Regions from separate parts of the Bradyrhizobium canariense genome, predicted to be linked through region 1. Evidence: predicted binding sites of a transcription regulator. Region 1 holds the regulator's gene; each other region holds the start of a gene.
The links. The regulator PhoB, encoded in region 1, activates phosphate uptake and scavenging genes when phosphate is short. The targets are predictions, from matches to a motif close to TGTCATNNANCTGTCAT.
Positions count from the first base shown of each region.

Region 2: a site for PhoB is predicted at 2,581-2,597, ahead of BLV09_RS12460 (inorganic phosphate transporter). Genes of this name have one in related genera too.
Region 3: a site for PhoB is predicted at 2,421-2,437, ahead of BLV09_RS26325 (phospholipase C). Genes of this name have one in related genera too.
Region 4: a site for PhoB is predicted at 2,838-2,854, ahead of BLV09_RS26960 (Z1 domain-containing protein). Genes of this name have one in related genera too.

Region 1 is NZ_LT629750.1:4,764,614-4,769,072, forward strand. Features, by position in the region: gene BLV09_RS22690 (aspartate aminotransferase family protein) at 1-593, opposite strand, end outside; gene BLV09_RS22695 (GcrA family cell cycle regulator) at 1,074-1,583, shown strand; gene phoB (phosphate regulon transcriptional regulator PhoB) at 1,760-2,461, opposite strand; gene phoU (phosphate signaling complex protein PhoU) at 2,475-3,191, opposite strand; gene pstB (phosphate ABC transporter ATP-binding protein PstB) at 3,203-4,024, opposite strand; gene pstA (phosphate ABC transporter permease PstA) at 4,021-4,459, opposite strand, start outside.
Region 2 is NZ_LT629750.1:2,591,699-2,596,157, forward strand. Features, by position in the region: gene BLV09_RS12445 (putative DNA modification/repair radical SAM protein) at 1-391, shown strand, start outside; gene BLV09_RS12450 (UdgX family uracil-DNA binding protein) at 391-1,836, shown strand; gene BLV09_RS12455 (ferritin-like domain-containing protein) at 1,912-2,409, opposite strand; gene BLV09_RS12460 (inorganic phosphate transporter) at 2,643-4,265, shown strand; gene BLV09_RS12465 (M20 aminoacylase family protein) at 4,384-4,459, opposite strand, start outside.
Region 3 is NZ_LT629750.1:5,538,271-5,542,729, reverse strand. Features, by position in the region: gene BLV09_RS26330 (cytochrome-c peroxidase) at 1-557, opposite strand, end outside; gene BLV09_RS26325 (phospholipase C) at 654-2,300, opposite strand; gene BLV09_RS26320 (MFS transporter) at 2,660-3,943, opposite strand; gene BLV09_RS26315 (SDR family NAD(P)-dependent oxidoreductase) at 3,973-4,459, opposite strand, start outside.
Region 4 is NZ_LT629750.1:5,683,269-5,687,727, forward strand. Features, by position in the region: gene BLV09_RS37470 (hypothetical protein) at 1-426, opposite strand, end outside; gene BLV09_RS26955 (hypothetical protein) at 463-939, opposite strand; gene BLV09_RS26960 (Z1 domain-containing protein) at 929-2,758, opposite strand; gene BLV09_RS26965 (ABC transporter substrate-binding protein) at 3,047-4,267, shown strand.

The DNA of each region.
Region 1 (4,459 bases):
TGCGGTGCGGCACGCACGCCGCCTTCGCCTTGCAGCGCCTCGATCAGGATGCCCGCGGTCTGCGGACCGATCGCTTTCTTGACGGCGTCAAGATCGCCAAGCGCGACCTGGTCGAAGCCATCCAGCGGCGGCCCAAAACCTTCGAGATATTTCGGTGAGCCGGTCGCCGCCAGCGTCCCCAGCGTTCTGCCGTGAAACGCGCCTTCGAACGTGATGATGCGATAGCGTTCGGGGCGACCTTTGGCGGCGTGATATCTGCGCGTGATCTTGATCGCGCATTCCATCGCCTCGGCGCCGGAGTTGGCGAAGAACACGAAGTCGGCAAAGCTTTGTTCGCACAGTCTTGCGGCGAGCCGTTCGCCATCCGGGCTCTTGAACAAATTGGACATGTGCCACAGCTTGGTGGCCTGTTCCTGCAGGGCTGCGACCAGATACGGATGCGCGTGGCCGAGTGCGTTTACCGCAACGCCGGAGGTGAAATCGAGATAGCGCTCACCGTTGGTTGCGATCAGCCATGCGCCTTCGCCGCGCTCAAAACCGAGATCGACTCTGGCAAATACGGGAAGCAAATGCGACGTGGCGCTCTTGGTCATGGCGATCACTGAAAGTTAGAGCCGACTGCAATGCGCGAATTGCGCGATGCAGCAACAATAGGCCGGAAAACAAAACGTGCCGCCTTTTAGGGGCGGCACGTGGCGGGCATTCTATGCGCACGGCGATAAGTGTCAACCGGCCACAGGGCGTCCAAACTGCCACTGTCAAGATTCCGAATCTCCGTAAGATCCCGGTGCGGTGGAAAAATCGAATTGCAATGATTAAATCACGGAACATGTGGACGCACAGACGCGGACTCTTGCGCCCGAGTCACGCCATATTGTAGCGTCTGGGCTGTCGGGTACGACATCTCGTGCGGCGGATCTGATCCTCTAAGTCCTATGTGTTCGGCGTACACGTTCGGGCGCGCTTTCTGCGCCCGGCGAGGGCTAAGGGATTCTGACCGCAGGGATTTTTAGAGATTTAGATCGCAGCGCCGTCCCAGGTAATGGCCGGTGCGACGCGAAGGGATGAATGCGATGACGGTATTGACCTGGTCGGACGATCGCGTCGAGCAACTCAAGAAGCTCTGGGAGGCCGGACTTTCGGCCAGCCAGATCGCGGCGGAACTCGGAAATGTGACGCGAAACGCCGTGATCGGTAAGGTGCATCGGCTTGGCCTTTCCGGCCGCGCCAAGAGCCCCTCTTCGGCAGCGCCACGCCAGCGCAAGGCGCGGCCGGCCCAGCACATGATGCGGGTTTCGCGGCCGGTCTCACGCGGCAACACTGCACTGGCCCATGCCTTCGAAGTCGAGATGGAGCCGGATCCGATCGCCTATGACAACGTGGTGCCGATGAGCCAGCGCCTGTCGCTGCTGGAGCTCAACGAGGCCACCTGCCATTGGCCTGTCGGCGACCCTTCCAGTCCGGAGTTTTTCTTTTGCGGCGGCAAGGCGCTGTCCGGCCTGCCCTATTGCGCGCATCACTCGCGGGTGGCCTATCAGCCCGCCGGCGACCGCCGCCGGCAGCCGTCGAAGCCGGCGCGGTAAGATCGACTTACGACGATTTATCTGCGAAGATTTGTTGCCGTCCCGGCAAAATGCCGGGACCTATAACCACCGGCGTTCGTGGTTATGCAAGCTGGCCACTTCGGCTCATTAAAATTTTACATCAGGGGTTATGAGTCCTGGCGATGGCCGGGACGAGAGCTATTTAATGCGGCTCGTTACTCGACCTTCGCAAAGCGGTCGTCGAGCGCGTAGCCGGCACCACGCACGGTGCGAATAGGATCCTGTTCACGGCCCGGATTGAGCAGCTTGCGCAGCCGTCCGATGTGCACATCCACCGTACGCTCATCGATATAGATATCGCGGCCCCATACGCTGTCGAGCAATTGCTCGCGGCTGAACACCCGTCCCGGATGCTCGAGGAAAAATTCCAATAGCCGGTACTCGGTCGGACCGAGATCGATCGGACGCCCCGAACGCGCGACGCGGCGCTTCTCGCGATCGAGCTCGATATCGCCATAGGTGAGTACGGTGGCGAGGCGTTCGGGACTGGCGCGGCGCAAAAGACCCTTTACCCGCGCCAGCAATTCCGGCACCGAGAACGGCTTGACGATGTAATCGTCGGCACCGGTCGCAAGCCCCCTGACCCGCTCGCTTTCTTCGCCGCGCGCGGTCAGCATGATGATCGGAAGCTGCCTGGTCTCAGGCCGCGCCCGCAACCTTCGGCACAGCTCGATCCCGGACAACCCCGGCAGCATCCAGTCGAGCACGATCAGATCCGGAACACGTTCCTTCAGCCGTGTGTCGGCGTCATCGCCGCGCCCGACCGTTTCAACGTCATAGCCTTCGGCGTCCAGGTTGTAGCGCAGCAGCGTGGTAAGCGCTTCTTCGTCTTCAACCACCAGAATGCGCGCGCTCATATGCAGCCTTCCCTCAGTTTCCGGGTACGGTTGTGGCAAACGTCGTCATGTCGCCCTTCGGGCGCTTGTCGAGTATCTGCTGACCTTCGATCATGTAGAACACGGTTTCCGCAATATTGGTGGCATGGTCGCCGATCCGCTCGATGTTCTTGGCGCAGAACATCAGATGGATACAGAAGCTGATGTTGCGCGGATCTTCCATCATATAGGTCAGGAGTTCGCGGAACAGCGACGTGCAGATCGCGTCGACTTCCTCGTCGCCCTTCCACACCGTCATCGCCGCCGGCAAATCGTGCGCCGCATAGGCATCGAGCACGGATTTAACCTGCGACTGCACCAGGTCGGTCATATGCTCGAGGCCGCGGATCAGCTTCAGCGGCTGAAAATCGCTCTCCAGCGCCGCGACCCGCTTGCCCATGTTCTTGGCAAGATCGCCGATCCGCTCGAGATCGGTCGCGACCCGCATGGCGCCGACGATCTCGCGCAGATCCACCGCCATCGGCTGACGCCGCGCAATGGTCAGAACCGCGCGTTCCTCGATCGTGCGCTGCAGATTATCGATCTCAATATCCGAAACCACGACATGCTTGCCCAGCGCGACGTCACGACGGATCAGCGCATCGACGGATTCGGTAATCATGCGCTCGGCAAGGCCACCCATCTCGGCGACCAGCCTGGTTAGTTCCTGAAGATCGCTGTCGAACGCCTTGGCGGTGTGCTCAGAAGCCATGTTCTATCTCCTCAGCCGAACCGGCCGGTGATGTAATCCTGGGTGCGTCGATCGCTCGGCGAGGTGAAAATCTTGTTGGTGTCGTCGAACTCGATCAGCTCGCCGAGATACATGAAGGCGGTCTTGTCCGAGACGCGGGCGGCCTGCTGCATGTTATGGGTCACGATGGCGATCGTATAGTGCTCGGCCAGTTCCTGAATCAACTCCTCGACCTTGGCGGTCGAAATCGGATCGAGCGCCGAACATGGCTCGTCGAACAGGATCACTTCGGGCCGCACCGCGACGGTACGGGCGATGCAGAGCCGCTGCTGCTGGCCGCCGGACAGGCTGAGACCAGAGGCGTTCAGCTTGTCCTTGACCTCGTTCCAGAGCGCGCCGCCGCGCAACGCCTTCTCCACGCGGTCGTCCATTTCGGATTTGGAAATCTTCTCATAAAGACGGATACCGAAGGCGATGTTTTCATAGATCGTCATCGGAAACGGCGTCGGCTTTTGAAATACCATGCCGACGCGCGCGCGTAGCAGATTGAGATCGAGCTTGGGATCGAGAATGTTGGTCTGGTCGAGCATCAACTGGCCGACGGCGCGCTGCCCCGGATAGAGATCGTACATCCGGTTGAAAATCCGCAGCAATGTCGATTTGCCGCAACCGGACGGACCGATAAAAGCGGTGACGCGATTGGTGCCGAGCGTCAGATTGATGTTCTTCAGCGCATGATGCTCGCCGTAATAGAAGTTCAGGTTGCGCACGCTGACTTTGGCCGGGGCATCCGGCAACGGCGCCGCAGGAACGGGTCCGCTCGAACTACCCACGGATACAGAGACTTCGTTCATTTTGCAGCCCTCTCGGCGCCAAGATAACGCGCGCCAATATTCAACGCGAGTACGGTTAGAGTAATAAGCAAGGCCCCGCTCCAGGCGAGTTCCTTCCAATAAGCGTAGGGGCTTTGCACGAAGTTGTTGATGGTCACCGGCAGGTTGGCCATCGTCTTGGTCAGATCGAGGCTGAAGAACTGGTTGCTCAGCGCGGTGAACAATAGCGGCGCGGTCTCGCCGGCAACACGCGCGGTTGCGAGCAGGACGCCTGTGATCAGGCCGGAGCGTGCAGCCCGGTAAGCGATCCGCTTGATAACGAGCGAACGCGGCAGCCCCAGCGCCGATGCCGCCTCGCGCAACGGGTTGGGCACCAACAGCAGCATATCTTCGGTGGTGCGGAGCACGACAGGGATGACGATCACGGCCAGCGCCAGTGCACCGGCCAGGGCCGAG
Region 2 (4,459 bases), 2.2 Mb from region 1:
CTACCAGGCCGACTGGCTGATACGGTTTTACGGTTTCGATGTCGGCGAAATCGTCGACCAGGCGGAAGGCATGCTGCCGCTCGACATCGATCCAAAGCTCGCCTGGGCGCTGCGGCACCGCGACCGCTTCCCGCTCGATATCGCCCGCGCCAGCCGCGAAGAATTGCTGCGCGTGCCCGGCTTCGGCACCAAGGCGGTCGACCGCATCATCGCCACCCGCCGCGTCACATCCATTCGCGTCGCCGATCTGGCCCGGCTGCACATCCCCCGAAACAAGGCTTTGCCCTTCGTCGTTCTCAGCGATCACCGGCCGCCACCGCATCTTTTGGACGATGCGCGGCTGGCGGAGCGGTTCAAGCCGAAGGCGAAACAGCTCGGATTTGGCTTCTGATGCACCTCATAACCCTCGACAACGAAACAGATTTCGATGGCTGGCGTAAAGCTGCGCGGGCATTGGCGCTGAACCATGTGAACCCGTCCGACGTGACATGGACGCTGCGCGGCAGCGAGCCCGAACTGTTCGAACAAGCCGCCGAAGCTCCACCGTTTGAACCGGCGTCAGGCACTTTCAACGTGTCAGCCAAATTCGTCGAACTGGCGCAATCCGCGATCCTGCACCGCGATCCCCAGCGCTTTGCGATCCTCTATCGCCTGCTGTGGCGGTTGCGCAGCAACCACGATCTGCTTGACGTCGCGACCGATCCCGATGTCGCGCAGGTCACGGCAATGGCCAGGGCCGTGCGCCGCGATGAACACAAGATGCACGCCTTCGTCCGCTTTCGCGAAGTCGGGCGCGAACAGAAATCGCATTTCGTGGCCTGGTTCGAACCTGAGCATCACATCGTCGAGGCGGCCGCGCCGTTCTTCGCGCGGCGTTTCGCCGACATGCCCTGGTCGATCCTGACCCCTGACGTCTGCGCCCATTGGGACGGCCATGCGGTCTCCATGACATCCGGCGTCGGCAAGGCTGACGCGCCGAGCGAGGACCGGCTGGAGGAAACCTGGCGGCGGTACTACGCCAGCATCTTCAATCCGGCCCGGCTGAAGGTGAAAGCCATGCAAACCGAGATGCCCAGGAAATACTGGAGGAACCTGCCGGAAGCCTCGATCATTAAACCCTTGATCGCCGATGCCGAACGCCTGGCCGGTGCCATGATCGCCAAAGCCGCAACCGAACCGCATAAGTCCCAGAAACGGCCGGAGCCACCCATGAAACCCCCGCATGCAGGATCCGGCACTATCGAAGCGTTGCGCGAGGAAGCAGCCGATTGCCGCGCCTGCCCGCTCTGGAAAGATGCGACGCAAACCGTGTTCGGCGAAGGTCCGCAGCACGCGCAAGTGATGCTGGTCGGCGAGCAGCCCGGCGACAAGGAAGACCTCGCCGGCAAGCCCTTTGTCGGACCGGCGGGACAGATGCTCGACCGGGCGCTGCAAGAAGCCGGCATTGATCGCACAAAGACTTATGTCACCAACGCGGTAAAGCACTTCAAGTTTGTGCCGCGCGGCAAAATCCGCCTGCATCAGAAACCGAACACGCCGGAGATCAGGGCATGCCGGCCATGGTACGAGCGCGAACTGGCCTCAATCCAACCCGCGCTGGTGGTCGCGATGGGCGCAACCGCGGCGCAAAGCGTGTTCGGAAAAATCACACCGATCAACAAGCACCGTGGGCGCCTGATTGACCTCCAGGACGGCATCAAGGCGCTGGTGACAGTGCATCCATCCTATCTGCTGCGATTGCCGGACGAAGACGCCAAGGCGCGGGAATATCAGCGCTTTGTCGATGATCTCCGGATTGCCGCCGATTTGTTGAAAAAAGCCGCGCACGCGGCCTGAATCTTCCTGGAAACGCCGGTCGATCGACCGTCATGCCCGGCTTTTCGCCGGGCATGACGGGTTCGACGCCTGATCTCAGGCTGCCGCGGCAAGATTGACTGCGGCTTCCGCGAGCGTCGTCAGGCTCTGGTCGGTTTTCTTCTCTTCCTGCAAGGTCTGATCCAGCAACCGGACCACGTCCTTCATGCCGAGCTGCTGCGCCCACTGCTTCAGCGTGCCATAGCGGGAGATTTCGTAGTGCTCGACGGCCTGGGCCGCGGCAAGCATGCCGGCGTCGAGCGCCTCGCAGCCCTTGTACTCGTCCATGATCTCCTTGCCCTCATCGAGGATGCCCTGGATCGCGTCGCAGGTCTTGCCGCGCGCCGGCTTGTCGATCAGCTCGAATATCTGCTCGAGGCGTTCGACCTGGCCTTCGGTCTCGCCGTGATGCTTTTCGAACGCCGCGCGGAGTTTGTCGGAACTGGCAGCTTTGGCCATCTTCGGCAACGCCTTCAAAATCTGCTTTTCGGCGTAATAAATATCCTTGAGCGTATCGAGAAACAGGTCGTTGAGGTCTTTGTCCTTGGCGGTCATGGCACGCTCCTTCTGAGACGTCACTGAAATGCGGGGTCTACCCGGCAGCTCAACGTCACCTCCCAAGCAATGTTCCTATCATTTCAAAAGGAAAGCCGCGGAGACGCCTGGCGCGGCCGACCGGACCGAAGCTCGATTTGACGGCATCTCAACACAGGACTTTCGTGGCCATTTCACGTGGCTGTCACATCGATCGCGCAAAGTCCGGGCACCGGATTTTGGAGAAATTTACCATGAGCGACGTTGCATTACCTGGTTCGATTGAGCCCGCCGCTAAAAAAGGCCCCAACCTCGATGGCGGGATTAATCCGCTGCAGGGCATCATCTACATGGGGGTGGTTGCGGCTGCGCTCCTGTTCGTCGCCTACAGCATCTATTCCGACGTCGACGCGACCGGTACGCGGGTCACATCGTACCTGCCCTACCTTATGCTCTTTGTCGCGCTGCTGATTGCGCTCGGCTTCGAATTCGTCAACGGCTTCCACGACACCGCAAACGCCGTCGCCACGGTGATTTATACCCGCTCGCTGCCTGCCAACGCCGCCGTGGTCTGGTCGGGCATGTTCAACCTGTTCGGGGTGTTGCTCTCAAGCGGCGCGGTCGCCTTCGGCATCGTGTCGCTGCTCCCCGTCGAACTGATCTTGCAGGTCGGCAGCAGCGCCGGCTTCGCCATGGTCTTCGCCCTCTTGATCGCAGCGATCATCTGGAACGTCGGCACCTGGTATTTCGGCCTGCCGGCGTCGAGCTCGCACACCCTGATCGGATCGATCATGGGCGTCGGTATCACCAATGCCTTGCTGCGCGGCCGTAACGGCACCTCCGGCGTGGATTGGTCGCAGGCGGCCGGTATCGCCAAGGCGCTGCTGCTGTCGCCGCTGTTCGGCTTCGTGCTGGCGGCTGTGCTTCTTTTCGTCCTCAAGGCGGTATTGCTGCGTGTTACGCCGGCCTTGTTCGGCGAACCGGTGGGCGATCAGCCGCCGCCATGGTGGATTCGCGGCATTCTGATCCTGACCTGTACGCTGGTCAGCTTCTTCCATGGATCCAACGACGGCCAGAAGGGCATGGGCCTGATCATGCTCATTCTGATCGGAACGGTGCCGACGGCCTATGCACTGAACCGCGCCTTGCCCGAAAGCCAGATCGAGCAGTTCAGCACGAATTCAATCGCTGCCAGCAAGATCATCGACAGCAAGGCCGCCGGCTTCAACGTGATCGGCAATCCGCGGCCGGCTGTGACCAACTATGTTGCGGAACATGAGATCAACGAGGGCACCTATCCGTCGCTGGCCGTGCTTGTCTGCGACATCAGCGACCAGGTCCATCAGTACGGAACGCTGGCAAAGGTCCCCGCCGATCTCGTCGGCAACACCCGTAACGACATGTACCTGGTTTCCGAAGCCCTTCGCTTCCTGATGAAGGACAAGGAAAGTGAACTCAGCAGCGCTGACGTTGCGACCCTCAACAGCTACAAGGGATCGCTCGACAGCGCGACGAAGTTCATTCCGACCTGGGTGAAAATCGCCGTCGCCATCGCGCTCGGTCTGGGCACGATGATCGGCTGGAAGCGCATCGTCGTCACCGTCGGTGAGAAGATCGGTAAAACCCACCTCACCTACGCGCAGGGCGCCTGCGCCGAAATCACGGCAGCCGCCACGATCGCGGCGGCCGATGGGTACGGCCTGCCGGTTTCGACCACTCACGTGTTGTCGTCGGGTATCGCCGGTTCGATGGCGGCGAATGGGTCGGGGTTGCAATGGTCGACGATCCGCAACATCGCGCTCGCCTGGGTGCTGACGTTGCCGGCCGCGATGATCCTCTCGGGCTTCCTGTATTTGATCTTCTCGAAGCTGTTCTAACCGAACCATTCGCCGCAGCCAGCGGCGGACCGAGAACCAACAAAAAGGCCCGCGTGACAGCGCGGGCCTTTTTCTTATCGATGCTTCTTTGTGGACCTCACCGGGCCGGTGACCGGCCTCACGCCGCCAGCGTGTTCTCGACCAGCTTGATCCAGTACGACGTGCCATACACGATAGCCTCGTCGTTAAAATTA
Region 3 (4,459 bases), 770 kb from region 1:
CCATCCCAGTCGAGCCCGCCGCGCGGGACGTTGGCCTCCGCCGCCGCGCGCGCCGCGCTATTGGCGTCAGCCTTGGCAACCGTGGCAACCTTGATCTGGCCTGCCGGCGCCCCAGCGGGGGCGACGTCCGGCGGGGGCGGATCGTTATCCGCCATTTCCGTGCTTGGACCGATCGAGAAATTCGGATCATGCTCCAGATAGCGCAATGACGGAACCGCGCGCACACCAGTCCGCTTCAGGTCCGGTCCGCCGAATTGCACCACGAGGTCATTGGGGGGGCCGTAGGCATGCGCGGGACTGTGACAAGACGCACAGGCGAGTTGCCCGGACCCGGACAGTGACGGATCGAAAAACATTTTGCGCCCGAGTTGCGCGACCGCCGAGAGCTCGACCGCGGCCTCTGGACCGTTGGTGGATTGATTTGCCGTAGGTTGGCTCGCCGCAGCAAAGGGATCTGCGGCCGAAAGAGATATCGTCAGCATGGCGGAGAAAAAGACTGATAGCCGGATCGGCCATGCACGGAACGACGTCGATACACGCTCGAAAAAACGCTTCATCGGAAACCCGGTACAAATCAGCGAGAGAATAAAATGACAAATTGGGACGGATGGATTGTCTCCATCCGCCCCAGTCTCTGGTTCCGAGTCGTTCGGTTATTGTTTGGTACCGAGGCTCGCATTGAGCAGCAGCTTCGGATTCGGTGCCTGGCTGAAGTTGAACATGTTGTTGATCGGATTCGCGATCGTGTCGAACGAACCCTGACCGATCCGCTGGCTGCTAAGCCAGTTGTCTTCGACGAACCGGATGATCGAGGATTGATCCGTCAGCGTATGATCGACGAAGTTCGGCTTTGCGTAGGGCGAAATGACCAGCAGGGGCTGACGCGTACCGTAGCCGCAGCGTCCTTCAACCGGCTGACCATTCACGCCGGGCAGCGGCGTGGTGAGCGCACCGGTGGTCCCGGGCAACGGGTTGCATAGCTGCGGTCCGCTGAACGTGTCCTGCGCGCTGGTCGACGGGTTAATGACGTTGTTCATATGGTCGTACCAACCATCCGAGTCGTCATAGGCGAGGATCACCGCCGTGCTGCTCCATTCGGGGCTCTGTTGCAGCATGTTGATCACATTGACCACGAAGGTCTGTTCATCGAGCGGATCCGAGTTGCTCGGATGAGCGTCCTGGATCGCCGGAGCCTTGAGGAAGCTGACCGACGGCAAGTTGCCAGCCTGAACCGCCGCGAAGAAGTCGTTGGTGTCATACTGGTGATTGGCGCCGCTATCGAACGACGTGCCGATCGACGTAACCGAGGTCGGCCGCGTGTGGCTGAGGTTTCGCGTCGAGGGATAATACTGGAACGGCTGATGATGCGGAACATAGTCGGCCACGTTGGAGCCGACCGTTACCGAGGAGGTGCTTCGCGCGCAACCGGTGGTGCCATTGGCGTTCACGGCCTGGATATTGAAGCCACCCTGAAACCAGCCCCAGCTGATGTTCTTGGCGTTCAGCAGGTCGCCAATATTCTTGCCGGTCATCTCGGTCGTCGGGGCCGTCGTCGAGGAGCAGACGTCGCCATGGGGATCGCTGTCGCCGAACATCGTAAAGCCACCCTGGCCGTCAGCGACGATGTTGTTGATCGTGTTGCTGGGGCTGGATCCGTTGCTCGCAGCGAAGCCCACCGCGCCATTGGTCTGTCCCGAGATCAGGTCGACGGCGCCGGGCGAGGATGGGCCGAATGTCGAGCTGTATGAATTGTCGCTCAGCGCGAAGTGCTGCGCATAATTCCACATCGCTGTGACGGTGTTGCCGTCGTAATAGCCCATCACGAGGCCCTTGGTGTCGAACACGCCGGTGCCGCCGGTGCCGGCTGCGCCGGTGTTTTTGGGAAACAGATCCATCTTGCCGCCGTCGAAAGCGGCCTGCTCGGGATTGTAAGCGTGATTTTGGCTCGAGGTATGAGCCTGTGAGCGATCAAGACGGAACGGGTTGGTGGCGCCGGTGCCGTTGGCAGGGTTCAGGTTCGGATTGTTGCCCAGCAGGGCCGGGGTGAATCCGTTGACGCTCGGCGTATTCGGAGCGGCCGTGAAGGCGGGTTCACCGGGCGGGTTTGTCGCGGTCGGATAGGAGCCGAAATAGTGGTCGAACGACTCGTTCTCTCCGAAAATCACCACGACGTGTTTGATCGGAGTGGAGGTTGGAAGCGCATCTTGCGGCGATCCGGCAAACGCCGGGCTTTCGCCCTGAGCGGCCAACAGTATCGACAGGCAAAGGGCAGACGCAGCCCTGCTAACGTTGCGTTGCATGGAGCTCTCTTATTCTGATGAAATATAAACGAACGCCCCTGATCCGACTGGAAGACAGAAACGACCTTTGACAGGTTGCGGCGTTATAGGTTCACCGCGTGACACGCGAATGTTTGCCGCGTGACATGGAAATGACGCGCGAGTGAAACACGCGCGCACTGGAAATCGGAGCGAGCCCGTTCGCTATTGGACGTTTGCGACGTGCGAGATTTGGTGAGGCACGAATTTGCGCGGAGCATTCGGATATCCGACGTGGATCGACGTGGCAGCGGAAGCGTCGCCATGCTGGGATGGTGTGATTGGCCTTGACGCAGTTTCATTTCGTCGATGCAGGAGCAACCGGGCTAGCCCGATGACGCTTAGGGACCGCAAGCCCCCGTCTCCGCATCGCTTTGAAATTTCGGCGACATCAGGGAATAGCCGAACGCAGCCAGGCTCAGCAGAGCGATGACGCCGGCGCCAACGTCGATCGCGAGCCCCAGCCCTTCAGACCTTGCAAGGACACCGAGCACCAGCGCCACCGTGCCCATGGACAGATAAGCGACGAGGTACAGCGCTGCAAAGATGCCGCCGCGATGCTCCGGCGTGGCCGCACGATTGATCAGGGCCAGGCCTGCGAAAAACAGCAGGCTATATCCCGTCCCCGCGGTCGCCGTCGCGACGAGAAAGATCGGCAATGCATGGCACGCTGAGGCAAGCGCAAGCAAGCCAACGCCGGCGGCGGAAGCGAAGGCTCCGGATGCCATGGCCATGCGGGGATCAAGACGTCTTGCAGCGACGCCGACGATTCCCGACACGATGGCGAACAGCGACAGGATCGCGCCGTTGACAAATGCGTTCGACGAACCGACGAGATCGTGAGCGACCTGGCCGCCAAGCGACAGGATCAGGACGCCATGCGTATAGGCGGTCAGCACTGCCAGCGACGCCAGCGCGAAAACGCCGCGCAGATTCGGCGGAACGGATGGCGTTCGTATCCGCCAGCGATCTGCACTGGCGCCGCCCTGGCGCGGCAATCCCCAGCTCGCGACGAACAACATCGCCAGAATTGCGAACAGGAACCAGAATGGCAGCCGGGTCGGATGCGGGGCATATTCGATCAATGCGCCGCCGAGCAGCAGCGCCGCGGCAAAGCCCACCGCTTGGGCGGCGGCGGCAACCGAGGCCGCGCGCTGCGACTGTCCTTCCGCGGCGAATTCCACCATGGCGGCCGTGGAAGGACTCGCCGTCAGACCAACCCCGATTCCCATCAGCGCCCGCCCGGCAAAAAGCCAGGCGACATCGGGCGCCACGGCAAAGGCGAACACCCCGGCGAGCGACATCGCAAGTCCAATCAGCATCGTCGCGCGGTGGCCGATATGGTCCGACAGATCGCCAAACCCCAGCAGCGTGAGAACGACCACGATCGGGTAGATCGCGAAAATCGCCGTCGTCGTGGTCAGCGCCAGATGCCACTCTTCGGCATAGATCCGGTAGACCATCGCGGGCGCAGCACTTGTCCATAGCGTGTGCGCCACCACGCCGGCCGAAACCCAGAAACTGGCGCGGCGGCCGAGAACGAAGCGGCCGCGATCGCGGGCAACACCGGAAGTCGGCTGCCCGCTTTCGCACGCCATAGAGGTCAAACAGATGCTGTCGGTCATGACCCTCGTCCTTGCTTGAGGCTGTCGGCCTACAGTTTCGAGCCGCCATCGACCCGGACGGTGTCGCCATTGACCCATCGCGCATTGTCGGAGGCCAGGAACGCGACGACGTCGCCGATGTCGTCGGGTTGCGCGAGCCGCTTCAGCGCCTGCATGCCGAGCGTGAAATCGCGTCCCGCATCCGTCTTGGTAAAGTTCGACATTTCGGTTTCGACCACGCCGGGCGCGACCGCGTTGACGCGGATGCCGCGCTGGCCGAGCGCGGAGGCGAAGTGCTTGACGAGGGTGTCGATCGCGCCTTTCGTCGCGGCGTAAGCAGAGAGGTTGCCGACCGAGGCGTGCGCCGCCAGCGACGAGACCAGCACGACGCTGCTGCCGGTGCCGAGGATCGGCAGCAATTGCTGCACAAGGAAGAACGGCGCGCGGACATTCACGGCGAACAGATTGTCGAAATCCTCCACCGTGGTCTCTTCGATGGTCGCCGCCTTGGAAATCCCGGCGTTCGAGACCAGGATA
Region 4 (4,459 bases), 920 kb from region 1:
TTCCGCGAGCGACGCTAATTGACGTCTTGCATATTCATCAAACCAATAACGAACGAACTTTCGCGTTTCAAAATCCGCGTGGCGCGGGTACGATTCACTTGCGCGACGAAGAGAAAAATCATCCTTTGCTCGCTTGAGCACCTCGGCGGCCTTATGTTCGACTCTGCTAACATGGACCGGGGTTGTCCAAACGCGAGCGAGAAGAACGGCGAGGGGGTCAATGTCGATGCCTACCGCTGTGTGACCGTGGGCGCGCGCGACGGCGAGTACCGTGCCCGATCCCATCATGGGGTCGAGCACGCGAATTGGCTCTGGTTCTGCGGAGATAATATCGAGGGCAATTCCCGGAGCCATTCGGGCTGGGAAAGGATGAACAGGATCGCGTCCGAGCGTTTCGTGGATCGTCTTCTGGTAGCTTTTACTCACGGGTTACCCCGGAGCCGAGAGATACGAATCGTCACTTCAAATTGCAGCATATCGCTCTCGCACTCGCGCCTTTAGAGTTTCTGGAATCACTCCGATCCCTCTTGAGACTTTGTATTGCAGCTCTCCCCTATTCCCGGCGAGGTCATACTGTGCTCTCGGTGGCCGCGTGACGCTAACCCAAGCGTTCTCGCTTTCATGGAAGCTGACGATGGTATGAAGGTCGGCAAATGATAATGTAACGAGGCCGTCCGTCCCACAAACGAACACCACAAACGAATCGGGAAACCTTTGCTCGAGGTCGAGGAGGTCAGCTGCTTGGTCGATCGTGAACGAGAAGCGCCAAGGCGACATTCTTTTCGAGGAATGTTTTACGTAGACGCCAACTCTACCATTCACCACAAACGCATTAATGCGTCCCTCACGCACAAATGGTCGAAAGGAGACCGAATAGTCGGTCTCGACTGCCAATTGCCGAAGCACGACGCCTTGGTAAAACTCATATTCATCGAGCATTTTTTGCGTTCTTCAGAAAGCTAATGTTGCCATCGAACTTGTAGATAACTCGCGCCTTGTTTTGACCATTGAAGAAAATCTTGAAGTGATGCACGGCGTCAGGAAAATCGCGTCGAACTTGCCCGAATAAGCCCTTCGTTCGTTCGATCTTGACCTTGTCGGCGTCTTTCATGTGTTCGATCGTGCTGGATGGGTGGACCGCTATAGAACTGGGGCCATTTGGAAGGATGCGCTGCACATAGCGAATCAGATAGTCGGGTAAAGAGTCGCTCCCGATCTTATGCTGTAATTGCTTGAGGCAAACGAGGGGGTCGTTAGTCTGTTTAATAATCAGTTCGATTTCGGGAGAGTAGTCAAAAATGGGAAACGACATCTCTCCTTTATCAAGCAGTACATTTGCCTTATCGATGCTGCTTGACGCCACCGCCGCGATGCGTTGGTCAGCAAGCCAAACAGGCGATCCCTTCTTGGTTTTAATGGCTTCGAGCGCGAGCTTGTGAAAGACGAAGCAGCGTTGCCAATCGAGATACAGTTGCTCAGGGATTGTTAGTTCAAAGTGCGGGAGGTGCTTCTTGCGCGACCCGAACATGCGTGCCCGCTGGATATACGTGTCTTGCTGTATCTTATGTTTTGAATCTCGTGTGAAGAACATCGAAAGCAAATTGTCGAACGTTACTCCACGGGAGACTATGTTGCCTCCGATGACGAACGTGAACATAGCCGCCGGTGATGTTGCCGATTTGAAGTCGACGTTTTTATCTCGCTCGCTATTCATTATGATAGTTGTTGTCTGATCGCAATTCCGGACAATGTATCCGAGTATCCGACCAGATTGTTCAGCGCCGTAAAGCTTGGCGGCGATTTTATCGAGTTCGTGCGTGTAAGCCTCGAATTTTTTGGAATGAACATCGGACAGCGCGTTCATTACATCGTCAATTGGCTTCTTGTCTGATCTGTGATCAAGCTTCTTGCCACTTGTATGAATTAGCATTGAGAAGTTTTCGTCGGTGCCGGTCGATAAGTTAAGCGCGGCCACTCGGACAAGGAATCGGAAAATGGCTTCACGCAGATACTTCGGACTATCGTCGGAGTCAGGCAAGGTCTGCAGCGAAAAACCAAGTTCGGTATCGAGTGGAAAGAATACGTCTTGCCCGGTGTAGGCATCGTGAGGTGGGAAATTGACCCACTTTTCATTATCGTTATCGAATGTATTGTTGAGATCCAATCGCGCAGGCGTTGCGGTAACTCCAATGTAGATGCCGTCGCGGCTGATCAGCTGCTTTATTAAGGCGTTGATGCGCGTTACATCGCCTTTGTTGATCAGCGCATTCGGTGTAGCGAAATCGGCCTCATCATCGATGATGACCTTTTTCCGTACTCTCTCTAGTTTTTGGTTCAGTTTGGCGAGGTCGCTTGCGTTCTTCTTGCAAAATACAACGTGAAAGCCGGTAGCGAACGAATACTCTGGATCGATAACGTCGGAAAAATTCCGGGCGGCAGGCGACAGATTAGATCGTTGAAATCGATCGAGGTTTTGCTGAAGTAACTGCACGCTATCATTTAGCAGGTGAATGATAACGTGATGCCCGTCGTCCAGAAGCTTTGCGGTAAGGCAGATCATCATTTCCGTCTTGCCGCTTTGCGGTTCGCCGTAAATGACGAAGGAATTTGTGTCGGCTTGCAAGGTGTCGCACGCACTCGAAACTGCTGCTTCGATGCATGACGTCTGTTTGCCTAGCTTTTTAAGACGGCTAAGCTGAGCTTGGTATCGGTCACGCTGAGCTGCGATTTGCCTCAGTTTGTTGACGTCGATGGCCACAAAGCCCCCTACTCGAATCCCCACGTGTACGATCATAGCGAGCATTAAGTCTGCGGGAAAGCCAGAAGGCGTGTCGCAATGTCATTCAAAAGTCGCGTGAGGGTGGTCGTTTGGTCGAGACGAGCGGGCTGACATTCCGCTCCCCAACGCGTCGCCGCGCTTCACCGGATACCGCACGGCCTTGATCGACACGTTACACGCCGGACCGCGCCCGGCCCGGCATTGCCGAAGCGCCAAAACCCTGCAATCAATGTCCCCCAATCAAAACAAGAAGTTAGGGGAGGCATCATGAAGACCATCGTGGCTGCGCCATTCACATTGCTCGTCGCGCTCGGCCTCGCCTTGTTCTCGGCGGCTGGTCCGGTCCGCGCGGAAGAGGGCGTGGTGCGGGTCGGCATCATCACCGACATGAGCGGCCAATATGCCGACGGCAATGGCACGGGTTCGGTGGTCGCAGCGCAAATGGCGGCGGAGGAAATCGGCGGCACCGTCGCGGGGCGGCGGATCGAGATCATTTCCGCCGATCACCAGAACAAGTCGGATGTCGCGGTTGCGATCGTGCGCAACTGGATCGACAACAAGGGCGTCGATGTCATCGCCGAAGGCGTCAACTCGGCGGTGGCGCTGGCGATCCAGAATTTGACGCGCGAGCGCAAGAAGCTGTTTTTGATCTCGGGCTCCGGCTCCTCCGATCTCACGGGAAAACAGTGCTCGCCGACCAGCGTGCACTGGACCTACGACACCTACGCCTCCTCGAACGCGACCGCCAAGGCCGTGGTCGCGCGGGGCGGCACGCCGTGGTTCTTCCTCACCGCCGATTATGCCTTCGGCCAGGCCCTGGAGCGCGATGCCAGCAAGGCCGTGGTCGCCGCCGGCGGCAAGGTGCTGGGCGCGGTGCGCCATCCGTTCGACACCGCGGATTTTTCCTCGTTCCTGCTGCAGGCGCAATCGTCAGGCGCCAAGGTGCTGGGACTGGCCAATGCCGGCGGCGATTTCCGCAATGCGGTCGCGCAGGCCGACGAGTTCAACATCCGCCAGAGCATGCAGGTGGTGGCGTTGCAGGTGACGATCACCGACGTGCCGGCGCTCGGCCTCGCGCACGCCCACGACCTGCTGTTCACCGATTCCTTCTACTGGGACCGCACGCCGGAGACGCGCGCGTTCGGCGAGGAATTCTTCAAGCGACATGGCGCGATGCCGAGCGCCTACCAGGCCGGCGTCAACTCGGCGCTGCGGCATTACTTCAAGGCGGTGGCGGCGACCAACTCCGTCGATGCGGAGACCGTGATCGCGCAGATGCGCAAGATGCCGGTGAACGATTTCTTCGCGCAGGGCGGCGTGGTCCGCGAGGACGGCCGCATGGTGCACGACATGTACCTGATGCGGATCAAGAAGCCCGAGGAGTCCAAAAGCAAATGGGATCTCTACGAATATCTCTCGACGGTGGCGGGCAACGATGCGTTCCGGCCGCTCAGCGAGGGCGGATGTCCGTATGTGAAGACGCCGTGAGGGGTGGGGGCTGATCAAATCGAGATCGAGCAGCGACGGAGGTTTGCTCCCTCTCCCACCCCAACTCGGGTTTACGCGAGTTGGGCATTTCATATCGTCGAAGTCGGATATATCCGACTTCGATGGGAGAGGGTTGGGGAGAGGGGTTGCGGTCTCTCGTTAGACCGGCGCCCCCTCACCCGATTTGCACCG